2 regions of the Bacillus sp. GW823-FHT06A10 genome follow, and region 1 is predicted to be linked to the other one. Evidence: a T-box and tRNA genes for the amino acid it is inferred to sense, from the RefSeq annotation. Region 1 holds a T-box; the other holds one or more tRNA genes.
The links. A T-box is a leader RNA that pairs with one kind of tRNA and senses whether it is charged. The one in region 1 lies ahead of ileS (isoleucine--tRNA ligase), so its partner is inferred to be a tRNA-Ile.
Positions count from the first base shown of each region.

Region 2: it has a tRNA-Ile gene. The T-box ahead of ileS (isoleucine--tRNA ligase) is inferred to sense a tRNA for this amino acid. The anticodon was not compared.

Region 1 covers NZ_JBXAHT010000001.1:1,300,205-1,311,830, forward strand. Annotated here, with positions in the region: gene argS (arginine--tRNA ligase) at 1-1,108, shown strand, start outside; gene AC1Q8M_RS06785 (class I SAM-dependent methyltransferase) at 1,285-2,163, shown strand; gene AC1Q8M_RS06790 (bacteriocin-processing peptidase family protein) at 2,452-6,654, shown strand; T-box leader at 6,746-6,986, shown strand; gene ileS (isoleucine--tRNA ligase) at 7,041-10,142, shown strand; gene AC1Q8M_RS06800 (DUF418 domain-containing protein) at 10,195-11,280, opposite strand; gene AC1Q8M_RS06805 (TetR/AcrR family transcriptional regulator) at 11,282-11,626, opposite strand, start outside.
Region 2 covers NZ_JBXAHT010000002.1:557,600-569,225, forward strand. Annotated here, with positions in the region: gene AC1Q8M_RS17665 (metal ABC transporter permease) at 1-621, shown strand, start outside; gene AC1Q8M_RS17670 (Fur family transcriptional regulator) at 635-1,048, shown strand; gene ispG (flavodoxin-dependent (E)-4-hydroxy-3-methylbut-2-enyl-diphosphate synthase) at 1,128-2,231, opposite strand; gene yqfZ (protein YqfZ) at 2,396-2,761, opposite strand; gene yqgB (protein YqgB) at 2,827-3,585, opposite strand; tRNA gene AC1Q8M_RS17690 (tRNA-Ile) at 3,828-3,901, shown strand; gene sodA (superoxide dismutase [Mn]) at 4,123-4,734, shown strand; gene AC1Q8M_RS17700 (MFS transporter) at 4,852-6,129, shown strand; gene AC1Q8M_RS17705 (peptidoglycan D,D-transpeptidase FtsI family protein) at 6,239-8,365, shown strand; gene AC1Q8M_RS17710 (PstS family phosphate ABC transporter substrate-binding protein) at 8,706-9,614, shown strand; gene pstC (phosphate ABC transporter permease subunit PstC) at 9,642-10,592, shown strand; gene pstA (phosphate ABC transporter permease PstA) at 10,594-11,460, shown strand; gene pstB (phosphate ABC transporter ATP-binding protein) at 11,489-11,626, shown strand, end outside.

The DNA.
Region 1 (11,626 bases):
TGTTCAGTTTCATGTAGAAGTAAAAGAGAATGAAGAATTAGAAGAAGAAGGACGTGCTTGGTTTAAAAAGCTAGAAGAAGGCGATGAAGAAGCTGTTGAACTTTGGAATTGGTTCCGTTACGAATCATTAAAAGAATTTTCTCGTATTTATGAACTTCTCGGTGTGGAATTTACTAATTTTCAAGGCGAAGCTTTCTATAATGATAAAATGGAAGACTTTATTGGGATTTTAGAAGAGCACGACTTACTGGAAGAATCAGAAGGCGCATTAGTCGTTAATTTAGAAGAAGAAGGTATGCCGCCATGTTTAATTAGAAAGTCAGATGGTGCGACGATTTATGCAACGCGTGACTTAACGGCTGCTTTATATCGTCAAAATACTTATGGGTTTGATAAAGCGCTATATGTTGTTGGTCCAGAACAAAGCTTACATTTCAATCAATTTTTCACTGTATTAAAAAAACTTGGCTACACTTGGGTTGATGGTATGGAACACGTACCGTTTGGCTTCATTTTAAAAGATGGTAAGAAAATGTCGACACGTAAAGGAAGAGTTATTTTACTTGAAGAAGTACTGGAAGAAGCAATCGAACTTGCAAAACAAAATATTGAAGAGAAAAATCCAAACTTAAAACAGAAAGAAGAAGTAGCAAAGCAAGTCGGTGTTGGTGCAGTCATCTTCCACGATTTAAAAAATGAGCGTATGCATAATATCGAATTCTCATTAGAAAATATGCTGAAATTTGAAGGAGAAACAGGACCTTACGTACAGTACACACATGCACGTGCTTGTTCTATTTTAAGAAAAGAAAGTGTAGAATTTGAAACATGTACATTTGCTTTAAAAGACGATCATAGCTGGAGTGTCGTAAAATTACTTAATAAATTCCCTCAAGTAATTGAAGCAGCTTTCAATAAAAATGAGCCATCGATTATTTCAAAATATGTATTAGATGTAGCACAATCGTTCAATAAATATTACGGTAATGTTCGTATATTAGAAGAGAGTGAAGAAAAAGACAGCAGACTCGCATTGGTTTATGCTGTGACGGTTGTATTAAAAGAAGGATTACGTTTACTTGGGGTGGAGGCTCCTGAGGAGATGTAGCATAGAAGGTGTATGTATCATTACAGATATGTATGCCTTTTTATTTGGTATAGGAGTCATGTAAGCAGTAATCTCACCTTATTAAAACCAATTTCTGGGGGGATTATTAAAAATGTAGGAATGTTTTTGTTAAATGGAGAATTGTAAGGGGTGTATATAAAAGGAGGCGTTAGAGGTTGGAAACATACGATTGGAACAGTAAACTAGCGTATTTAAAAAATACGAGAGATTTATATTACAATAGCGATTATGTAAGTTTTCTAGTGAATTCAGTTTGGAAGATTTCTGAGCCAGTCCATGTTGTTGATTATGGTTGTGGATATGGTTATTTAGGCTTATTATTAATGCCTTTACTTCCAGAAGGATCAAAGTATACAGGCATTGATAGTGGAGAAACATTATTAGCCGAAGCGAGAGAGTTGTTTCGTTTACTTCCGTACGAGTCAGAATTTCTGGAGGGAGATGCTATAGAAATTGAATTGAACGATACATATGATATAGCAATTTGTCATGCCTTCTTATTACATATGAGTTCACCAAAAACGATGCTACAAAAAATGATTCATTCAGTTAAAAGTGGCGGGAAAATAATCTGTGTTGAACCACATTGGATATCAAATATGTCTTCATACACTTTGGATGGAGAGAACCAATCGGAAATTATCCAGCTAGGCATTTTGCAGAATTTATTTGAAAATGATACGCAAAGAAATGGTAAAGATGGCAATATAGGCATGAAAATACCGATATATTTAAGTGAATTAGGTGTGAAAAATATTGAATGTAGAGTAAGCGATAAAGTGAACTTTTTAGATTCAAATATGCATCACAATGATAAAAACGATTTGTATCAATCATTAAAAGAAGAGGGGATTGCAGGTGATCCGGGTGATAAGCAACAATTTGTAGAACGTTTAATGGCTAAAGGATTAACATATGATGATGCGCTAGCTCAATATGAAGCTGAACTACGATTTTTTAAAATATTTCATGTGCATTCTTCTTTAGTATACGCTCCGAATATGAAAATTACATTTGGTGACATAGTATGTTAAAAGTCATGATATATAAGGATTGTCGTTTAATGTCGATATATTTGAATTATCGCTGATATAATTTTATGTACTGATTTCAGCTTCTACAAGATAAAAAACCGCATGTTACGTTATTCCATATAATCAAACAAAATACAGAGAAAAACAATCATTTTTACTATATTTTGTTATAAATTTGAATAATATTAATTAATACCATCCATTATAAGAGATTTTAGTTGAATACATACTATATGGTGTGTAAAATCTAAGCAAGTAGCAGTATAAATATAAATTCGAGGTGAATGCATGCTAGATTTTAAGCAGTTAGAAACTTGTTTAAAAGACAAGAGATTTGTAGATGGATTACAGGAAATAAATAATGAAATTGCATATATAAAAGAAACGAATACTTTATCCTATGTGAAGAATTGGCTTGCCAATATTACTTCGCATAAGGAGTTCGATATATTAATTCGCCTTACTGATGAAGGGCTTATGCACCAATACAGTTCATTCCTCATTCGTTACGCTTATAAAAAATTCCCAAATATGAGAACGCTCTCTTTATATTGTGATGAGTTAATTGATGAGCGGAAAATTCTTGAAGCAGAGCAGTTGTTAAAATCTTCTTTAGAAGAGTTAAGTAAAGAAGAAATAGATGCAGATTTTTTAGCGAAAACATATTTTACATTAGTACGATGTCTTTTAGAAATGAAAAGAAATGAAGAAGCGCTAATGTATATGCAAAAAGCAGAGGAGTACAGTACGCGCGTAGTGTTTGATAAATGGGGCTACGTTTATATGCATACAGGCGAATGGGAGAAAGCGGAAGAACAACTTATTGCTGGCATGCAGCATGAAGATTGTGAAGAGTTATCTACCTATTTATTATCACAATTGTATGCAAATAAAGGAGAACAAAAACGTGCGATACAGTTAATTAATGATGCGATTGTAAAGTTCCCACAAGTACCATATTTTCATTTTGAGAAGGTAAAGTATTTATTAGATTTAGAGCAATATGAAGAGATGTTAGCGGTAATAGATAACATAAATACTCAGCTGCCATATCATGCTTATAACACTTACTTTGTACATTTACGTGCAGAAGCGCTGTACAAAATGAATAAATTTGCAGATTTACAAAAGCTATTAAAAGAAGAAAAGAGTTTAAAAGAATCTTTATATCATAATTTAGAAAAAAATCCGGATGGAAAAAAGGTTCACTTGCCGATAGTTCCTATTGTACAAAAGGATAATTATTGTGTTCCGACAAGTTTAGAGATGATGTTGCGTATATGGGGAGAGACACGTACACAAGATGAAATAGCAGAGTTTATTTTTAATATGACAGGATCGAAGTTTTCAGATACTGTTTCTTATTTAGAAGAATTAGGTTATGAATATCGTTATTTTAAAGGGAATGAAGAGAATTATAAGAGACTAATTGATGAAGGAATTCCTGTTTTATTAAGTATAGATATTGAGCATGCTTCACACGTACAAGTTCTATTTGGATATGATGATACATTGCAAGCTTTCTATGTTCAAGATCCAAACTTTATAGAACCAGTTCTTGTAGAATATAGTAAATTACAAGAAAAATATCGTTATACAGGCTGTTTAGCAATCACGTTTGTTCCGAAAGAAAAGAAGGCGCAACTAGCGTTTCTAAGTGAGGAAGAAAATCGTTATTTTAAATCTATTTTTTCTCTTACGGATCATTTAGATGAACATGACAAAGAGGGAATTAGTAACTTAGTACAATTTTTAAAAGAAACGAGCGATAATCCAAATACGTGGCTATATACGATAAAGCACTTAGATGTTGAAGTAGATAAAGAATTTATTTTATATTGTATCGATAAGTTAATGGAAAAGTTTCCGAACTCGGACTTTGTTAAATTGCATGGTGCACAGTGTTTTATTCGTCTTCAGGAAGTAGAGAAAGCGGAGCAAATGCTGACAAGCGTTGAGAAGAAAAATAATCGTGCATTATATCATTTGATAAATGGAAGATATGCTTTTGAGCAGGAAAGTTATATAGAAGCGATTTCAAGCTTTCGTTCATCGTTACAATTAGACGCAGATCAGCCTATTGCTTGGAGTTTTCTCGCTTTATCCTATATGTATATTGATCAATCTGAAAAAGCATTGCAATACTCTCAAGTTGCGTTAGAGCGCAGTCCTGAAAGGTTCACTTTAACGAATCACGGTTTAATATTAATAGATTTAGAAAGATATGAAGAAGCATATGAAATCTTTAATGACTTGTTAAAAGAGTATAAATATGAAGCACATGTATGGTATGAACGAGCGAGATGTGCACATCAACTAGGAAAATTATATTTAGCAATAAAAGGGCTTAAAGTAGCGATTCTTTTGGATAGTAATGCACCTTACATTTATACGAAACTTTCGGAAATATACGAATCTGATTTGAAGGATGAGGAAAGTACGAAAGAAATTTTATTAAACGGTATTGAGAATTGTGATGATAAAGCACCTCTTTACGTAAAATTAGGTGACTATCATTTTCAAAATGATAGCTTGGAAGAAGCAGAAGTATTGTATAAGCGTGCTTTAGAAGAAAATGATGAGGATGTTTATTCTCACTTCGGACTTACACAAGTGTATATGGCAAGAGAACAATATAAGGAAGCAAAAGAATATATTCTTGGTCTTGAGAAGCAAATTGAAAAGAGCCAAGATTTCCTCATGAATGCAGGAATGGTTTTATGGGATGCTGAAATTGAACTTGGTGGAAATGAAGAAGGATTTAAAGTAGCGCTATCTAAGTTAGAAAATGGTATAAAGAAAAGTGATTATAATGTAGCAAGTGCGTTAGATGAATATGTGAATCGAATTAAAGGAACGGAATTTGTACAACGAGGTATAGCGTTTTTAAGAACGTTACACAAAGAAAGAAATGAAGTAAGTGAGTACGGTTGTTATGCAGGTATTTTATATGAATCTATTGGACAGTATGGCCAAGCGATGAAAAGATATAATAAGGCGATAGAACAAAAGGACACGGCATTACCGTATTACCGAATTGGTGAAACACTTATGGCATTAGGGCAATTGACGGAAGCAAAACAAGCGTATGAAACATGTTTAGAGCTTGATGGGAATTTCGTAGGTGTACATTTACAGCTTGCGGAAATATACGAAAAAGAAGAAAACCGTTCTAAAGAACAAAGTCATATGGTTCAGGCGATGAAGGAAGAGCCATTGCATATTAATATGGAATATTTGGCACAGCTTTCAGTAGATATGAATCTTCAGGAAGAATTGCTGACGGAACTAGAACAATTAGCGGACGAAGTACCTGAAATATGGCGTTTAGATGCGATTGCATATGTGTACGGAGCGATGAATGAAATAGATAAAGAACAAGAACAGATTGAATACGCGCTACAATTAGATGGTGAGCATATAGAAGTTCTATATCATTATGCAAAAGTATTAGTGAAAAAAAGAAATGTAAAAGCAATTGAAGTTGCAATGAAAGTAATACAAAAAGATTTTGATAATGAACGTATATTTGATGTTTATGTAAAAGCAGTAGAGCAACATAAAAAATTGTCTAACATACGAGATTTTCTTCATACGTTAAAGGTGAAAAAAGCAGAAAGAAGTACAGCATTCATGTATGCTGCAGCTGCGGTTACGGAAATATGGATTGAACGGCAGCTGCATGAACAGCCAAAACGATCTATCATTACGAGAGCTTTTTATCGTATGAAAAATCGTGCGAAAGAAATTTCAATGGTTACTATGATAATTGATTTATATGAAATCTCTTTAAAGTTAAATCCGAAAAATAGTATGGCAGCACAGCGATTTGCGCTATTTTATGAGAATGTAGAGATGAATAAAGAAGCAATAGAGATTCTTCACACGTCACTAGAAAATAGATGGGATTATGAAGTAGCGAAGCAACTTGTAAATCTTTTCATTGAGTGCGAGGAAGAAGATATGTTAAGAGATGCTTTGGAATTAACGAAGCAAATGGTTCGAGAACTACCAGATGATTATGATACTCTTCTTCTGCAAGCACAAGTATTCTTTAAAGAAGGGGAAGAAAGAAAAGCAGAAAAGATTACCTTACAATTAACGGAGCAAACACCATTCGTAAGTAGAGCATTTCTTGCTTTAGGAGAAATGTATCAAAGTCAAGAAAGGTTTGAAGAGGCAATTCATGTATTAGAAAATGCTTCTATAAATCATCCAAATGAAACAGCAATTCTCCTTTCTTTAGCGTCTTCATATCATGGTGCCGGCCAAACACTAAAGGCAGAAAAAATAGCAAATGAAGTATTAACAATGGATGCAAATGATTTGTTAGCAAGATATGATCGTGCTTGTTATTTAGCACAGTTAAATAGAAATGAAGAGGCGAAGGAAGAGCTTGAAATTGTCCTTCGTGAGGATGAATCGGGATTCTTTGCTGAACTTATTGAGGATGATGAAAATTTAGCAGCATTGCGAGAATTTGAAAAGTAATTGTATAAGAATAGGGGAAAAGATAAGGATATATTTTGAATTAGTTGACAATTAGTTATCAAATGGCATAAAATAACTTTTAACAAAGTATACAAATCTGAAGACGAGAAAGAGTAAAATAGTGAACTGTTCTCCAGAGAGCCGGTATATTGCTGAAAGCCGGTGGGCAGACGTTATTTGAAAATCATCTCCGAGGAGCCGAGGCTGAAAGTGAGTAAGCCCGGACGGATGTCTACCGTTACAAAGAACACGTATGATAGTACGTTGCTAAGCGCTATTAGTGAAAAAGCTAATAGAATTAGGGTGGTAACGCGGGTAAACCCGTCCCTACTTCATAGGGACGGGTTTTTTGTGTGCTTTTAAAACATTCAAAGGAGTGATTGTAGATGAAGAAAGTAGATGTAAAAGAGTCAGCTGTAGGGAGAGAAACACGTATTCGTAAGCAGTGGAACGAACAAAGCATTTTTGAACAATCAATTCAGAATCGAGAAGGCGCGCAATCGTTTGTGTTTTATGAAGGACCACCAACGGCGAACGGTTTACCACACGTCGGCCATGCACTTGGTCGGGCAATTAAAGATTTAGTAGCAAGATATAAAACGATGGCTGGTTATAAAGTAGTAAGAAAAGCAGGATGGGATACACATGGTTTACCTGTAGAACTAGGTGTTGAGAAGCAACTTGGTATTTCTGGTAAACATGAGATCGAAGAATATGGCATTGAACCATTTATTCAAAAGTGTAAAGAGAGTGTTTTCACATATGAAAAGCAGTGGCGTGAATTCACTGAAAGTATTGGTTATTGGGTAGATATGGATGATCCATATGTAACTTTAAAGAATCCATATATCGAAAGTGTATGGCATATTTTGGGGACAATCCATGAAAAAGGATTGTTATATAAAGGACATAGAGTTTCACCATACTGTCCAAGCTGCCAAACCTCATTGAGCTCACATGAGGTTGCACAAGGGTATAAAACAGTAAAAGATTTAAGTGCAACTGTGAAGTTTAAAGTGAAAGATAGTGAAAATGAGTATTTCTTAGGTTGGACAACAACGCCTTGGACACTTCCAGCAAACGTAGCGCTTGCTGTACATCCAAATATGGAATATGTTAAAGCAAAACAAGAAAGTCATGTATACATTGTTGCGAAAGAACGTGTACAAGAAGTATTAAAAGAAAACTATGAAGTATTATCTGTTCATAAAGGCGAAGAATTATTAAACACATCTTATACAGCGCCATTTCCGATGAAAGAAGTTACAAATGGTTATCGCGTTATCGCAGCAGATTTTGTAACGGCAGATAGTGGTACAGGACTTGTTCATATTGCTCCAGCATATGGAGAGGACGATTATAGAGTTGTTCAAAGTGAAGGATTGTCATTCTTGCACGTTGTAGATGAAAAAGGTGAGTATACAGAAGCGGTACCATTTTTGAAAGGTAAATTTGTAAAAGATTGTGACGTTGACATTGTTCGTTATTTAGCGAAAGAAGGTTTGCTATATCATAAAGAAAAATATGAACATAGCTACCCACATTGCTGGCGTTGTGATTCACCACTACTTTATTATGCAGGAGAAAGTTGGTTAATCCGAACAACTGCAATTAAAGATACATTTTTACAAAATAATGATTCAGTTACTTGGTATCCGGATCATATGAAACATGGACGATTTGGTAAGTTTTTAGAAAATATGGTGGACTGGAATATTAGCCGAAATAGATATTGGGGAACGCCATTAAACGTGTGGGAATGTGAAAGTTGTGATCATCAGTTTGCGCCGAAAAGCATTGCCGAATTAAGAAAGCATAGTACGAAAGAAACACCGGAAGATTTAGAATTGCATAAGCCTTATGTAGATGAAGTTCAAGTCCGCTGCGAAAAATGCGGAGGCACAATGAATCGTACACCAGAAGTGATTGATGTTTGGTTTGATAGTGGTTCTATGCCATTTGCACAATATCATTACCCATTTGAAAATAAAGAGTTATTTGAAGAGCAGTTTCCAGCGGATGTTATTGCAGAAGGAATTGATCAAACACGCGGCTGGTTTTATAGTTTATTAGCAGTATCAGCACTATATACAGGAAAAGTACCGTATAAACGAGTGTTATCACTAGGGCATGTTTTAGATGAAGAAGGGCAGAAAATGTCTAAAAGCAAAGGAAATGCACTAGATCCAGTTGATTTAGTAGATAAGTTTGGTGCAGATGCGCTAAGATGGGCTTTACTTGTTGATAGTGCCCCGTGGAATGCGAAGCGTTTTTCTGAAAGAACAGTACTGGAAGCGAAATCTAAATTTGTAGATACATTAGTCAATGTGTATAGCTTCTACGTTTTATATGCAAATTTAGATGAGTATAACCCGAAAGAAACGTATGATGTAAGGCGTACGAAATTAGACGAATGGGTATTATCAAGATTGCATAGTACAACGAAAAAAGTGAGAACAGCACTTGATGATTATCAATTTACGAATGCAGCTCGTGAAATTGCAGCACTTGTAGATGAAGTGAGTAACTGGTATGTAAGACGCTCACGTAATCGTTTCTGGGAATCTGGTATGAACGCTGAAAAAGCTGCTGCGTATGAGACACTTCATGAAGTACTTGTAACAATTAGTAAATTAATTGCACCATTCACACCGTTTGTCGCGGAAGACATTCATCTTAATTTAGAAGGAAGTAGCGTTCATTTAGCTGATTATCCAGTTGTAAATGAATCACTACTTCAGCCGAAATTAGAAGCGGAAATGGATGCTGTTTTACAAGTTGTTGAACTTGGAAGAAGTAACCGTAATCAGCATTCTTTAAAAGTAAAACAGCCGCTAGCAGAACTTGTATTACTTGAGCATAACGAGAATGATATGGATTGGGAATCTTATCGTGATATCGTTATGGATGAGTTAAATGTAAAAGCGTTCCATGTTGAACTCGATGAAACAAAATACACATCATATCAATTGAAGCTCAATTTTAAAACAGCGGGGCCGAAATTCGGTAAAAATGTGAATGCAGTGAATGGTTGGCTAAAACAATTATCACAAGAAGAAGTACAAAACTTTGTATCAACAGAAAGAGCAGTTTACGAAGCAACACCAGGAGAAGAAGTAGTTGTAACTGCTGAAGATGTGTTAGTTGAGAAAGTTGCAAAATCAGGATTCTCTAACACGACTAACGGACAATATACGGTTATGTTAGATACGAATGTAACAGAAGAATTGTTACAAGAAGGAGTAGCGCGTGAATTCATTCGTGCGGTTCAAGAATATCGTAAACAGTTGAATTTACCAGTTAATTTACGAGTCGATGTTATTCTCGATACAGAAGAAGAACTACAACGAACGTTAACGAACCATAAAGATTTATTGGAAGAAAACTTACTCGTTAAACAATTTACATTTGGTCACTTAACGAACGAAGACGATGAACTTTCTTTAGGTGAAACAAAATTTAGAATTAAATTAAGTGCAGCTAATTAAAGAAAAAAGGAAGTTGGAATGATTCCAACTTCCTTTTTCGTATGGAGGTAAATTAACTAGCTAATTTCCTCATAATCCATTCGATAGGTCCTCTAGAAAATTTCTTTCTCCATAATACGCTAAACAAAATACTGAAAATGAAAAATACAGTAGTAAATAATAAAACGAAAAGTAGTGTTTGATGTTCCATTCTATTGAATAGAATTAATGTCCCGATCCCGATAAATACATGACTTACATAATGAGTTAATGTTAATTGACCTGTTTGTATAATGGAAGTAACAAACCAATTATTTTCATATTTTTCAGTGATATAGAGGCAAAGTATCAATATAGCAATAGCAGATCCTGTTGCAGATAAAATGTACAATACATTTGGTAAAATGGGTCCTGTATTAAACAAAAATGTAGCAGCTGCTTTGCCAATGTGTGGAATGAAGTAGTACGTGAGCCCTTTTGATAAAAGTTCTATCAGTATGGTGAATGTAATACCGAGCAAGAGCAACCTATCTCTAATCTTTTTATTATGAAGATCTAATCTGCCAATTATCATACCGATTAAGAAGAATGAAAACCATGGGAAAAAAGGGTGATAACCATTAAAGAATAAATTGCGAAGAAAACCGTTAACTGTCCAGAAGTCTACATAGTTTATAAATGGAGTAGGGCCTCCCCAACCTTCGAAAGCATTGAAAGTAAGCTGAAGAGATTGTGCCAAGAGTAGGATAATAATAGATAAGAAGAGTAATGCTTTTTTTCGGACTGTAATGAGTAAGGCAGCAACGAAAAGGTAAACACCATAGTAGTGTAATATATCCCCAGTCCACTCCATTACGTATAAAAGTAATCCTAAAATAAATAAGAATAGTGCCCGTTTCCATATGATCTTTCGGCTATTAGAAATTTTTATTTTTTCATTTCTAGCAACAGAGGATCTAGTCATTAAAGATATTCCAATTCCAGCAAGTATAACAAACAAGGCAGAAGCTCTACCTTCAAAAAGTGACATGAAGGTTATTAAAAATGGGGGACCATTTCCTTCTGCACCTGTTATCACCATAAAATTAACAAGCAGCATACCAAACATCGCCAAGGCCCTAGCAAAGTCTAAGCCGATAATTCGTTTTTTAGTATTCAATTCAATCCCTTCTTTCAAAAATACTGTTTACAGCTTCCATCCATATTTGTCTATAATCTATATCCACATGTAACATCATAAAATTCCCGACATTATCAAGCACTAATGCTAACATATGAGCTTTTGAAACTAGATTTTTATTTTCAATTAATTGCAGCTCATTTGCTTTTGTAAGGAGTGATTCAAACCCTTGTAAATATTCTGTTTGCACAGTTAGTAATCGATCTTTGTACATATCATTTCTTGAAGATAGTAATACATATTCTTGCAACACACGATTAAAATAAGGATCGTTCTGCTGTTCATCAATTATTTTGAATCCAATTTCAATGCATTTCTCAATAAA
Region 2 (11,626 bases), on a different contig from region 1:
TATATGGGGATGGTTTTTTCGATTGGTGGAGCGCTATTAATCGAAAAGTTAAGAACTGTATATAAGCACTATCAAGAATTAGCAATTCCGATTATCCTTTCGGCAGGGATGGGAGTTGGAGTTATTTTCATTTCACTTGCAAATGGATTTAACACAGACTTATTTAGTTATTTATTTGGTAGTGTCAGTGCTGTAACAAGTACGGATTTAATTATTATTGGGATTGTAGCAATTGTTGTTGTTGCGACAATTATTTTATTATATAAAGAGCTGTTTCTACTATCATTTGATGAGGAATACGCAGTATCAACTGGTTTAAGAGCGAAATGGATTCACTTTATTTTCATTATATTAGTTGCTCTTGTCATTGCAGTATCAATGCGTGTAGTAGGGGTTCTTCTCGTATCATCATTAATGACGTTACCAGTTGCAGCAAGTATTCGTATTGCTAAAGGATTTAAACAAACAATTTTCTTTTCCATTTTATTTGGTGAAATTGCAGTAATTGGTGGAATGTTTGCTTCGTATCAACTTGATCTAGCACCAGGTGGTACAATTGTTATGATAGCAGTTCTTATTTTAATCGGTGCGATTTTATGGAAGAAGAAAAAAACTGCATAAAGTAGGGATAGGTATGAATCTAACAGAAGCTTTACGCCTAATGAAGGAAAAAGGATACAAACATACTGGAAAAAGAGAAGAGATGCTCAGATTATTTGCAGCACATAATCGTTATTTAACTGCGAAAGACGTTTTAGAGCATATGAAAGACGATTATCCAGGGCTTAGTTTTGATACGATTTATCGTAACTTAACAGTTTTTGCTGAGATTGGTGTTTTAGAACAAACGGAATTAAATGGTGAAAAACATTTTCGTTTCACTTGTTCTATTATGGAACATCATCATCATTTTATTTGTTTGGATTGTGGGGGGACGAAAGAGATTACTTCCTGCCCAATGGATTTTATGAATAAAGATTTTACTGGTTATGAAGTAACGGGTCATAAGTTTGAAATATATGGTCGTTGTCCAAAATGTGCAAAGTAAAAGCTCGTCGGTTATATAACTGACGAGCTTTTTTACGTAGAAAAGAAGGTTGCTCACAAATATTGTGGCAACCTTCTTTTTATTGTTCTTGTGTCTCTTTTTCTTTTTCTCGTTCAGCAGCCATTTCAGCAGCAATTACGTCGATTTCTTTTTTCAGTTCTTCTACCATTGTTTCTTCTGGTACTTTACGAACGACTTGTCCTTTACGGAATAATAATCCCTCTCCACGTGCACCAGCAATACCGATATCAGCTTCACGAGCTTCACCAGGACCATTTACAGCGCAACCAAGTACTGCAACTTTAATTGGTACTTGAAGTGTAGAGATGTATTCTTCCACTTCGTTAGCGATGCTAATTAAATCGATTTCAATACGACCACAAGTTGGACAAGAGATAAGTGTCGCTGCGTTAGAAGCAAGACCGAATGATTTTAATAATTCACGAGCAACTTTTACTTCTTCAACTGGATCAGCACTTAATGAAATACGTAGTGTATTTCCGATGCCTTTACTTAAGATTGCTCCAAGACCAGCGGCACTTTTTACAGTTCCAGCAAACAATGTTCCAGATTCTGTAATACCTAAATGTAATGGGTAATCAAAAGCGCGAGCAGCTTTCTCGTATGCTTCGATTGCTAAGTTAACATCAGAGGCTTTCATAGATACGATAATATCGTGGAAATCTAAGTCCTCTAAAATTTTAATATGATGTAGCGCGCTCTCAACCATACCATCAGCAGTTGGGTATCCGTACTTTTCTAAAATGTGGCGCTCTAATGAACCAGCGTTTACACCAATACGGATTGGAATACCGCGCTCTTTTGCTGCATTTACAACAGCTTCTACTTTATGGCGACGACCAATATTACCTGGATTGATACGTACTTTATCAATGCCACCTTCAATTGCTTTTAAAGCAAGGCGATAATCAAAATGAATATCAGCAACAAGTGGAATGTTGATTTGTTTTTTTATATCAGCAATAGCATTAGCTGCGCGTTCATCTGGAACGGCAACACGGACGACTTGACAGCCAGCTTCTTCTAAACGCTTGATTTCGGCAACTGTTGCTTCAACATCATGTGTTTTTGTTGTTGTCATACTTTGTATAATTAATTCATTATTACCGCCAATTGTTAAATTACCGACTTTAACTGGACGTGTTTTTGTACGATGAGTCATTTCATTCACGAATAGATCGCTCTCCTTATAAAAGAAGTTTCTTATTTAGTCCCTCATATCAATGATAGTATACGTGATATAGGGCTATAGAAACCGAAGTGCTCGGTTTCACTTTTACTATTGTATCAGCGCCTTTATGTAATTGACAAGGATTAAGTGATGGCTTATTGATATAACGGGAATTTATAAGACTTTCCAATTTGTATTTTTGTAGCAGATGTACTTTTGTTTAATTGTTTAAAGTCGTCAATGACTTTTTCTATGGAAGGAATTTTTTTCTTGTTAATTTGTTCTGTAATAGAAAGAACTGTCTCGCCAGTTTTTACTTCAATTGTTTTATAAGATGTATCCGTTTCTTTTTCTGTTTTATTCTCTTTATTTTGTTGGCTGTCTGTGTTTTCTTTTTTAATCGTTTGGGCAGCAGTTGTTTTTTTATATGAACTTAACATCGGTAAAGTACCGATTTTTATATCGTAATAAAATATATAACCGAGAACAAGCACGAATAGGAATATACCTAACCTCTTCATATTCTTCACTCCTTTGCTAGGAATATATGCTTGTCCAAAAAAAAAATGCCTATTTAGGCATTTTTTTATTTTTCTTTCGGTTGGGGTACCTCTTTAATCGTTAAGTATAGAACGATTAAAACAACAGCGATATAAATGAATGTTGCCCCAGGTACGACGATTTTGAATAAATCCATAATCATGAAGAAAATGGTTGGGATTGTGTAGCTGTATGCAGTTAGTGTCCAAACTTGTTTATAGGATAGTTTACGTTGACCGCTCATAGCAGAACCGATGAACGCAAGTAAAGTCACGCCTACAAAAGTGATGAATAATTGGAATAGGTACACTAAGAATCCAATAACAAATAATAAAATTGGATAAATATTATCGAATAAAGAAATAAATTCTTGTAGATCTTTTTTCTCAAGAGATGCACCTAACAAATCGTTATAAGAATACGTTTGTGTTTGACCATTTCCCATAGAGACTACTTTATCTTTTAAAACAAATAAACCTGTTTTATTTTGATATTTTTCTAGGTCTGTTGAATTTGGATCAAATACGAAAAGTGCATTTCCTTCTTCTTTTTCAATAGGCTGATCAATATCGGCTTTTAGTTCGCCATTTTCAATTTTAAAATCAGGTAAATCTTTATCGATGACTTGATTTACCATGCCTACACCATCTTGGATAAAACTACCGTACAAAAAAGTTCTTGGAATAGTAGTAATTAAGCAAAGTAGCATAATATACAAAATGGTTTTACCGATTTTTTGAAAACGGAATAGCGCCATATCTTTAGGCGAGTATATGCTTTTTACGAATTGGGTAAATATGGACATAGATTCACTTCCTTTATGTATGTATAAAATCATTGTAACGTAGGAATCTAGAGAATCTCAAGATATATTATATTTACATATAGTGGAGATAACTAAATTTCTTTTTATTAACTTTCTTCTTTTAAATAAGAAAAATACAATTGACACTTTTCTTTTCTATATGGTAAATTTATCTTACATTTCTTAAAGGGCATATCCGATAGGAATTCCTTTATTTGATATGTTGTTACATACATAATTGTGGACCCTTAGCTCAGCTGGTTAGAGCAGACGGCTCATAACCGTCCGGTCGTAGGTTCGAGTCCTACAGGGTCCATATCCATTTCGCATGTTTATTATGTTAGCAGGAAGCTTCCTTGTAGAAGGAAGCTTTTTTTACGGAATATATGAGCATTTTAATTGAAAAGAAGTGGGAATTTTGCTACTTTAATGATAGCAAGACAATGTGATTTATTTGTTTGCACCCTATGGCAATTAGGGTAGAATGAAGTTGTATGTCACTTAAGTGGCAATACATAAACTGGGAGGAATATAACAATGGCAAAACACGAATTACCAAATTTACCTTATGCGTATGATGCTTTAGAGCCTCACTTTGACAAAGAAACAATGAACATCCATCATACAAAACATCACAACACGTACATTACAAACTTAAACGCTGCTTTAGAAGGTCATGCAGAATTAGCTGACAAAAGCGTAGAAGAATTAGTTGCAAACTTAAACGAAGTACCAGAAGCAATCCGTACAGCAGTACGTAACAATGGTGGCGGACATGCTAACCATACATTCTTCTGGACAATCCTATCTCCAAACGGCGGAGGACAACCTGTAGGTGAACTTGCAACTGCAATTGAAGCAAAATTCGGTAGCTTCGATGCATTCAAAGAAGAATTCGCAAAAGCTGGCGCAACTCGCTTCGGTTCTGGTTGGGCTTGGTTAGTAGTAAACAATGGTGAGCTAGAAGTAACAAGCACTCCAAACCAAGATTCTCCTTTAACTGAAGGTAAAACGCCAGTTATCGGTTTAGATGTTTGGGAGCATGCTTACTACTTAAACTACCAAAACCGTCGTCCAGACTACATCGGTGCATTCTGGAACGTTGTAGATTGGAACGCTGCTGAAAAACGTTACCAAGAAGCAAAATAATTGTAATAAATATAGAAAAAAGCTAGGGGAGAACCCCTAGCTTTTTTCTATGCTTTCCTTTTACATAATTGAGCTTGTCTTTGGAAGACTAGAACATGAAGTAAAGGAGAGTTGTGTATGAAGTGGAAACATATAATTGGTGACGTTGAAGTGAATCGGGATTTAGTGTTATTGCTCCTTATAGGAGGTTTATACACGCTCGCAATTTCTTTATCGAATACGTTTGTAAATATTTATTTATGGAAACAAACACAAAATTATGTGAATCTTGGCTTGTATAATTTGGCCAGCGTTATATTACAGCCTCTCACATTTCTTGTAGGGGGAAAATTAGCGAAACGTATCGATCGCTCGATTTTATTACGAATAGGAGTAGGAACGCTCGCAATTTTTTTTATTGTTGTCTTAGTAGCGGGGAAAAGTGCTTCTCAGTATATTTTATTAATGGGGGCTCTTTTAGGAGTAGGATACGGTTTTTACTGGTTGGCTTTTAACTTATTGACATTTGAAATTACAGAACCAGAAACAAGAGATTTCTTTAATGGGTTTCTTGGACTTCTTACATCCTTCTCTGGGATGATCGGACCAATAGCAGCAGGATACACAATTTCACGTATGGAGAAATGGAGTGGTTATACTGTTATATTCTTTCTTTCATTAGTTCTATTTGCAATTGCTGTCGTCTTAAGCTTCTTTTTATCTAAAAGAGAATGTGAAGGGCGTTATGAAATCGTGCAAGTATTGAAAGAACGACGGATTGATAAAAATTGGGGAAAGATTACACGAGCTCATTTTTTCCAAGGATTGAGAGAAGGAACGTTTATTTTTGTCATTTCAGTATATGTTTATTTAGCAACTAATAGTGAGTTTGCATTAGGGAAATACAGTTTAGTGAACTCTGCTGTATCCTTTGTATGTTATTACTTAGTTGCTCGTATGTTAAAGAAGGAGTGGCGAAAAAAAGCAATTTTACTTGGAGGCATTATTTTATATGCTGTCGTCTTTTTAGTTATTTTCAATGTTACATACACGAAATTACTTATTTATGCGGCATGTATTGCAATTGCATATCCTATTTTACTTGTTCCGTACGGATCAATGACATATGACGTAATTGGTAGAGCGAAAAATGCGAGAGAATGGCGTGTGGAATATGTCGTTGTTCGGGAGCTGTGGCTAAACGCCGGAAGAATCTGTTCCATTTTAAGTTTTTTATGTGCTGTACTATTCTTTCCACCTGAAAAAAGTTTACCTTACTTATTATGTATTTTAGGTGCTGGACATTTTCTTATTTATTTTGCAGTTAAAAATGTCAAATATGATGAGGGAAATGCGAGTAAAGCAAGTGTTGTAACGCAAGGGAACGCGCAAAACCAAACTGAACCAGAAGGTTAACTTCTCGTTTGTTTTATGCTAGAATAGAAAAAGATGTAAGACAGCAGTGAGGACACCTGTATGAAGGTGTCCCTTTCACATTACATAGCTGTTGGTAGAGGGGGTTTGTATGAGCAAGAAACAGAAGCAAAATAAGAAAAAGACCCACGTTCCTTTTCGGTTAAACGTGCTGTTTTTCTGCGTGTTTTTAATGTTCTCCGCGGTTATTGTAAGGCTCGGATATGTACAAATTGTTCGTGGTGAAGAATATAAGAATGAAGTGGAGAAGAAAGAAAACTCAACGATAAGTAATCCTGTACCGCGTGGGAAAATATTTGACCGTTATGGGCGAGCTGTAGTAGATAATGTAGCCATTCGTACTATTACATTTACAAAAATGAAAGGATCAACTGCAGAAGATCGCTTAGAAACAGCGAAAAAGCTAGCAGATTTGATTGAAGTACCGACAGATAAATTAACGGATCGCGATAAAAAGGATTATTGGCTTGCTATGCATAAAGAGGAAGCTAAAGAAAAAATTACGAATAAAGATCGTCAAGAGTTTAAAGATAAAAAAATTGATGATAAAGAATTAGACGAGCGCCAGCGAAGTCGTGTAACAGAAGAAGAGGTTAATCAATTATCCGCAAAAGATCTAGAAATACTAGCGATTAAGAGTAAGATGGATGGCGGATATGCAATGACACCTCAAGTTATTAAAAAGGATGCTACAGAAAAGGAATATTCGATTATTAGTGAAAACTTAGCAGTATTACCAGGTGTAGATACGAATGTTGATTGGGATCGAAAATATACGTACGATGATTTATTCCGAAGTGTACTTGGTGGGGTGTCGACATCTGATGAAGGCTTACCTAGAGAAAGACTAGATTACTATCTTGTTCGTGATTATAATCGAAATGACCGAGTAGGAAAAAGTTATCTTGAGCAACAGTATGAAGATAGCCTACACGGTACGAAAGCAGAAGTTAGAAATGTTACAGATAAAAACGGTAATATTTTAGAAACGATTAATGTATCAAAAGGACAAAGTGGTAATGACCTGAACTTAACAATTGATATGGAATTACAAAAGCGCGTGGAAGATATTCTTGCGAAGAATTTAATGAGGTTTAAAGGAAGCGAACCTCTTTTAGATCGCGCATTCGTTGTAATGATGAACCCAAAAAATGGCGAAGTTTTATCTATGGCGGGGAAACAATTAGTTAACGAAGATGGTCAAACGAAAGTAAATGACTTTGCATTAGGTACCATGACAAGTTCTTATCCGATGGGATCAACTGTAAAAGGTGCAACAGTACTTACTGGATATCAAACTGGTGCGATTCAACCAGGATCGGTGCAATTGGATGAACCAATTAAATTAAAAGGTACACCTACGAAGTCGTCTTGGAAAACGATGGGATACATTAATGATCTTACAGCTTTAAAAATGTCTTCTAACGTTTATATGTTTAAAACAGCGATGAATATCGCCGGTGTTCAGTATGTGAGAGGTGGTACGTTAGATATACCTCAAAAAGCATTTGATACGATGCGTTATTATTTCGGACAGTTTGGACTTGGTGTAAAAACAGGAATTGATTTACCGAATGAATCTGCTGGTCAGATGGGTAGAAGTAGTCAACCAGGTTTCTTACTAGATTTATCAATTGGACAGTATGATACGTATACACCGCTTCAATTAGCGCAATATATTTCGACGATTGCCAATGGCGGATATCGTATGCAACCACAAGTTGTAAAAGAAATTCGTCAACCGGCAGTGAAACCGGATGAAGTTGGGAAAGTTGTTCAATCTATGGAACCGAAAGTATTAAATCGTGTTGATATGCCAGAATCGCAAATTAAACGTGTTCAAGAAGGATTTAGACAAGTGTATAATGATTCAGGTGGTACAGCTACAAAATACTTTACAGGTGCAAAATATAAAGCGGCAGGGAAGACAGGTACCGCGCAAACTGTGTATGGCGGAGATAAAGAGATTGGTAGAAAGGCAAACGGTGAACGTGTGGAAACATATAACTTAACATTAGTAGGTTATGCGCCACTTGAAGATCCAGAAGTAGCATTCTCTGTTGTCGTTCCGTGGGTACATGATGATAAGACTGGTATTAATGGATATATTGGTCGTGAAATTATGGACGCTTACTTTGATTTGAAAAACAAAGAAGTAAATGGTGAAGCTCCAAAAGATGATAAAGACAATAAAAATAAAGAGCAAGATGATGAATAAAAAAGTTGTAAAAAAGCACACTATCTGAAAAGATAGTGTGCTTTTTTTTATGGTTTATGCATATCGTGTAATAAATGTGGACAAGTATACAACATTGAAAAAACGCGGCCGTATAAATGATACTTGTATATGGTGGGATAGGGGATAAATATTTTATAGGGGAATCATCAGAGGAAATGAATAGCTACTACTGAATTAAAATTGTACCGTATGTTGATTTATGTGGAACTTTACAAAACTTTTACAAACAATTAAAACCGAATTAATAGTTTAGCAGTATTCTTATATCTGTAATCCTGTTATTTCCGGTTACTTCTAGGAGGAAGAACACGTGAAATGGATGCGTACACCGATTATAATTTTCGTACTATCGATATGGTTCCTCTGTTTTGAAATGTCTACTGCATTTGCTTTAAATGAAATGGGAGAAGTGAGAGTTGATGGATCCTCAACGGTTTTTCCTATTATAGAAGCAGTAGCGGAGGAATATACAAAGGTGCATCCAGACGTGAAAATTTCCATCAGTGTTTCTGGAACTGGAGGAGGATTTAATCGTTTCAGTAAAGGAGAAGTAGATATAAATAATGCTTCGAGAGTAATGAAACAAGTCGAGAAAAATGAGATGAAGAAAAACTCTATTCAGTTCACACCTTTTGAGGTCGCTAACGATGGTCTTACAATTGTCGTGAATCGGCACAATACATGGGTAGACGATATGTCAGTAGACGAGTTACGTTTACTGTGGAGTGAAGATGGAAGAGAGAAGCGATGGTCACAAATTCATTCAACATGGCCACGTGAACAAGTGAAGTTTTATGCACCAGGCGTAGACTCTGGTACTTATGATTATTTTCAAAATGTCATCTTACAAAATCATCGCATTGTAAAAAAAGTCTCTTTGTCTGAAGATGATCAAGTTATTATGCAAGGGGTAATGAATGATAAACATGCCATTGCTTTTGTAGGATATGCTTATTATATGGCTAATCGAGATAAGGTGAAAGCAATAAAAGTGAATGGTGTATTTCCGACGAAAGAGACCATTCAGTCAGGGAAGTATAAGCCGTTATCTAGGCCGCTACTTACTTATGTGAATAATGCATCTATCCGAAATAAAATGAATGTAGCAAACTATGTTGAGTTTATGATTCAGCATGTTGGTAACCTCGCTGAAGAGGTCGGGTATGTAAAATTAAGAAAAGAAAAATACAATGAACAGCTGCGTATGTTAACAGAAATAAAAAGGTAATGTCAGGGTGGAAAGGGGTTTTCATCTTTGGCTCATAATGACAAAAGTCAAATTACATTTTCTGTACAACATTTGATTGAAAGAAATACAAAACAAAGAAAAAAAACGCAGCGAATCAATCGAATAATGCCTTTGTTACTAAAAATAATTGCTAGCGTTTCTATTGTTACGACACTTGGAATTGTTTTTACGCTCTCTAATGAAACAATCATGTTTTTTCAAAAAATATCATTGTACTCCTTTTTGACGGAGAAAGAATGGTTACCGTTTTTTGAAAATCCTAAATTCGGTATATTACCACTTATATGTGGAACGTTCCTTGTAACAGCAATCGCTATGTTTGTAGCAATTCCTATCGGTTTAGCGTGTGCCGTATTTTTAAGCGAATATGCTTCAAATAGTGCACGGAAAATATTAAAGCCGATGTTAGAGCTATTAGCAGGTATCCCGACAATTGTATATGGTTTTTTTGCATTAACAATTGTTACGCCGCTTTTACAAAGGATTATACCAGATTTACAGTTTTTTAATGCGATTAGCCCAGGAATCGTTATCGGATTTATGATGATGCCTACAGTTGCATCTCTATCTGAAGACGCGATGAGAGCTGTGGCGAAAGGGACGAAAGAAGCTTCATTAGCACTCGGAGCGACGCGGTTTGAAATGGTAAAACAAGTGGTGTTTCCGTCCGCTTTTACAGGGATTATGGCAGCAATTATATTAGCGGCTTCGCGTGCAATTGGTGAAACGATGATTGTTGTAATTGCGGCAGGATCCACACCAAATGTATCGCTTGATCCGACACATTCTATTCAAACGTTAACAGCCTATATTGTGCAAGTAAGTTTAGGTGATGCTCCGCATGGAACGATTACGTATTACAGCATGTATGCTGTAGGTGCAACATTATTTTTGTTTACTTTTATTATGAACATCATTTCGCAGTCAATTATGCGCCGTTTTAGGAGGATGACATAATATGCGGATGTTGAATCATAAAAAAATACAAAAAAACATGGCATCACGCTTTTTAAAAGATCGAATTTACAAATTGTTATTTTATATAGCAATTTTATTTTCAATCGTAATTTTGTTTGTGTTACTGTTTCAAATTGTTGAAAAAGGTATAAGCTATCTTTCAATAGATTTCTTTACAAATTTCGCTTCACGTAATCCGAAAGAAGCTGGTATTGCTGCGGCTTTGTCAGGGACAATATTATTTATGAGTATTGTTATACCTGTTTCTTTTATATTTGGAGTTGGAACAGCCCTTTATTTAGAGCAATATGCGAAGGAATCTCTATTTAAAAAAATAGTAGAGATTAATAATCAAACGTTAGCAGGAGTACCATCCGTTGTATTTGGATTGCTTGGTTTAACTATTTTTGTATATGCTCTTCATTTAGGAGAGAGTATAGTTGCAGCAGCACTGACGATGAGTTTACTCGTCTTACCAACAGTTGTTGTGGCGAGTCAAGAAGCAATCCGATCAGTACCAAGTGCATTATTAGAGGGTTCTTACGGATTAGGTGCTACGAAGTGGCAAACGATGTATCAAATTGTATTGCCATATGCTTTCCCGGGGATTATAACGGGCTGTACGTTAGCGATATCAAGAGCAATTGGAGAAGCAGCACCACTATTAGTTATTGGGGCACTTGCGTTTGCAAATTATGTTCCATTTAGTATGTTTGATAGATTTACAGTTTTACCAATTCAAATTTTTAATTGGATGAGTAGGCCACAAGAAGAATTTCAGTATGTAGCAGCAGCTGGGATGATTGTTTTGTTAGGTTTGTTGCTATTTATCAATATATTTGTTTTATGGTTACGAAATCGAAAATAAGTTGGAAGTGGATGAAAGGGGAATTCAAATGGTAGCAACAGTAGTAAATGTACAGGTGAAAAACGAAGAGAAAATCGAGACTGCGCCAAAGAAAGTAGTATTTGATACGAAAAACTTAAATTTATGGTATGGGGAAGACCATGCTTTAAAAGATATTAATTTAAGT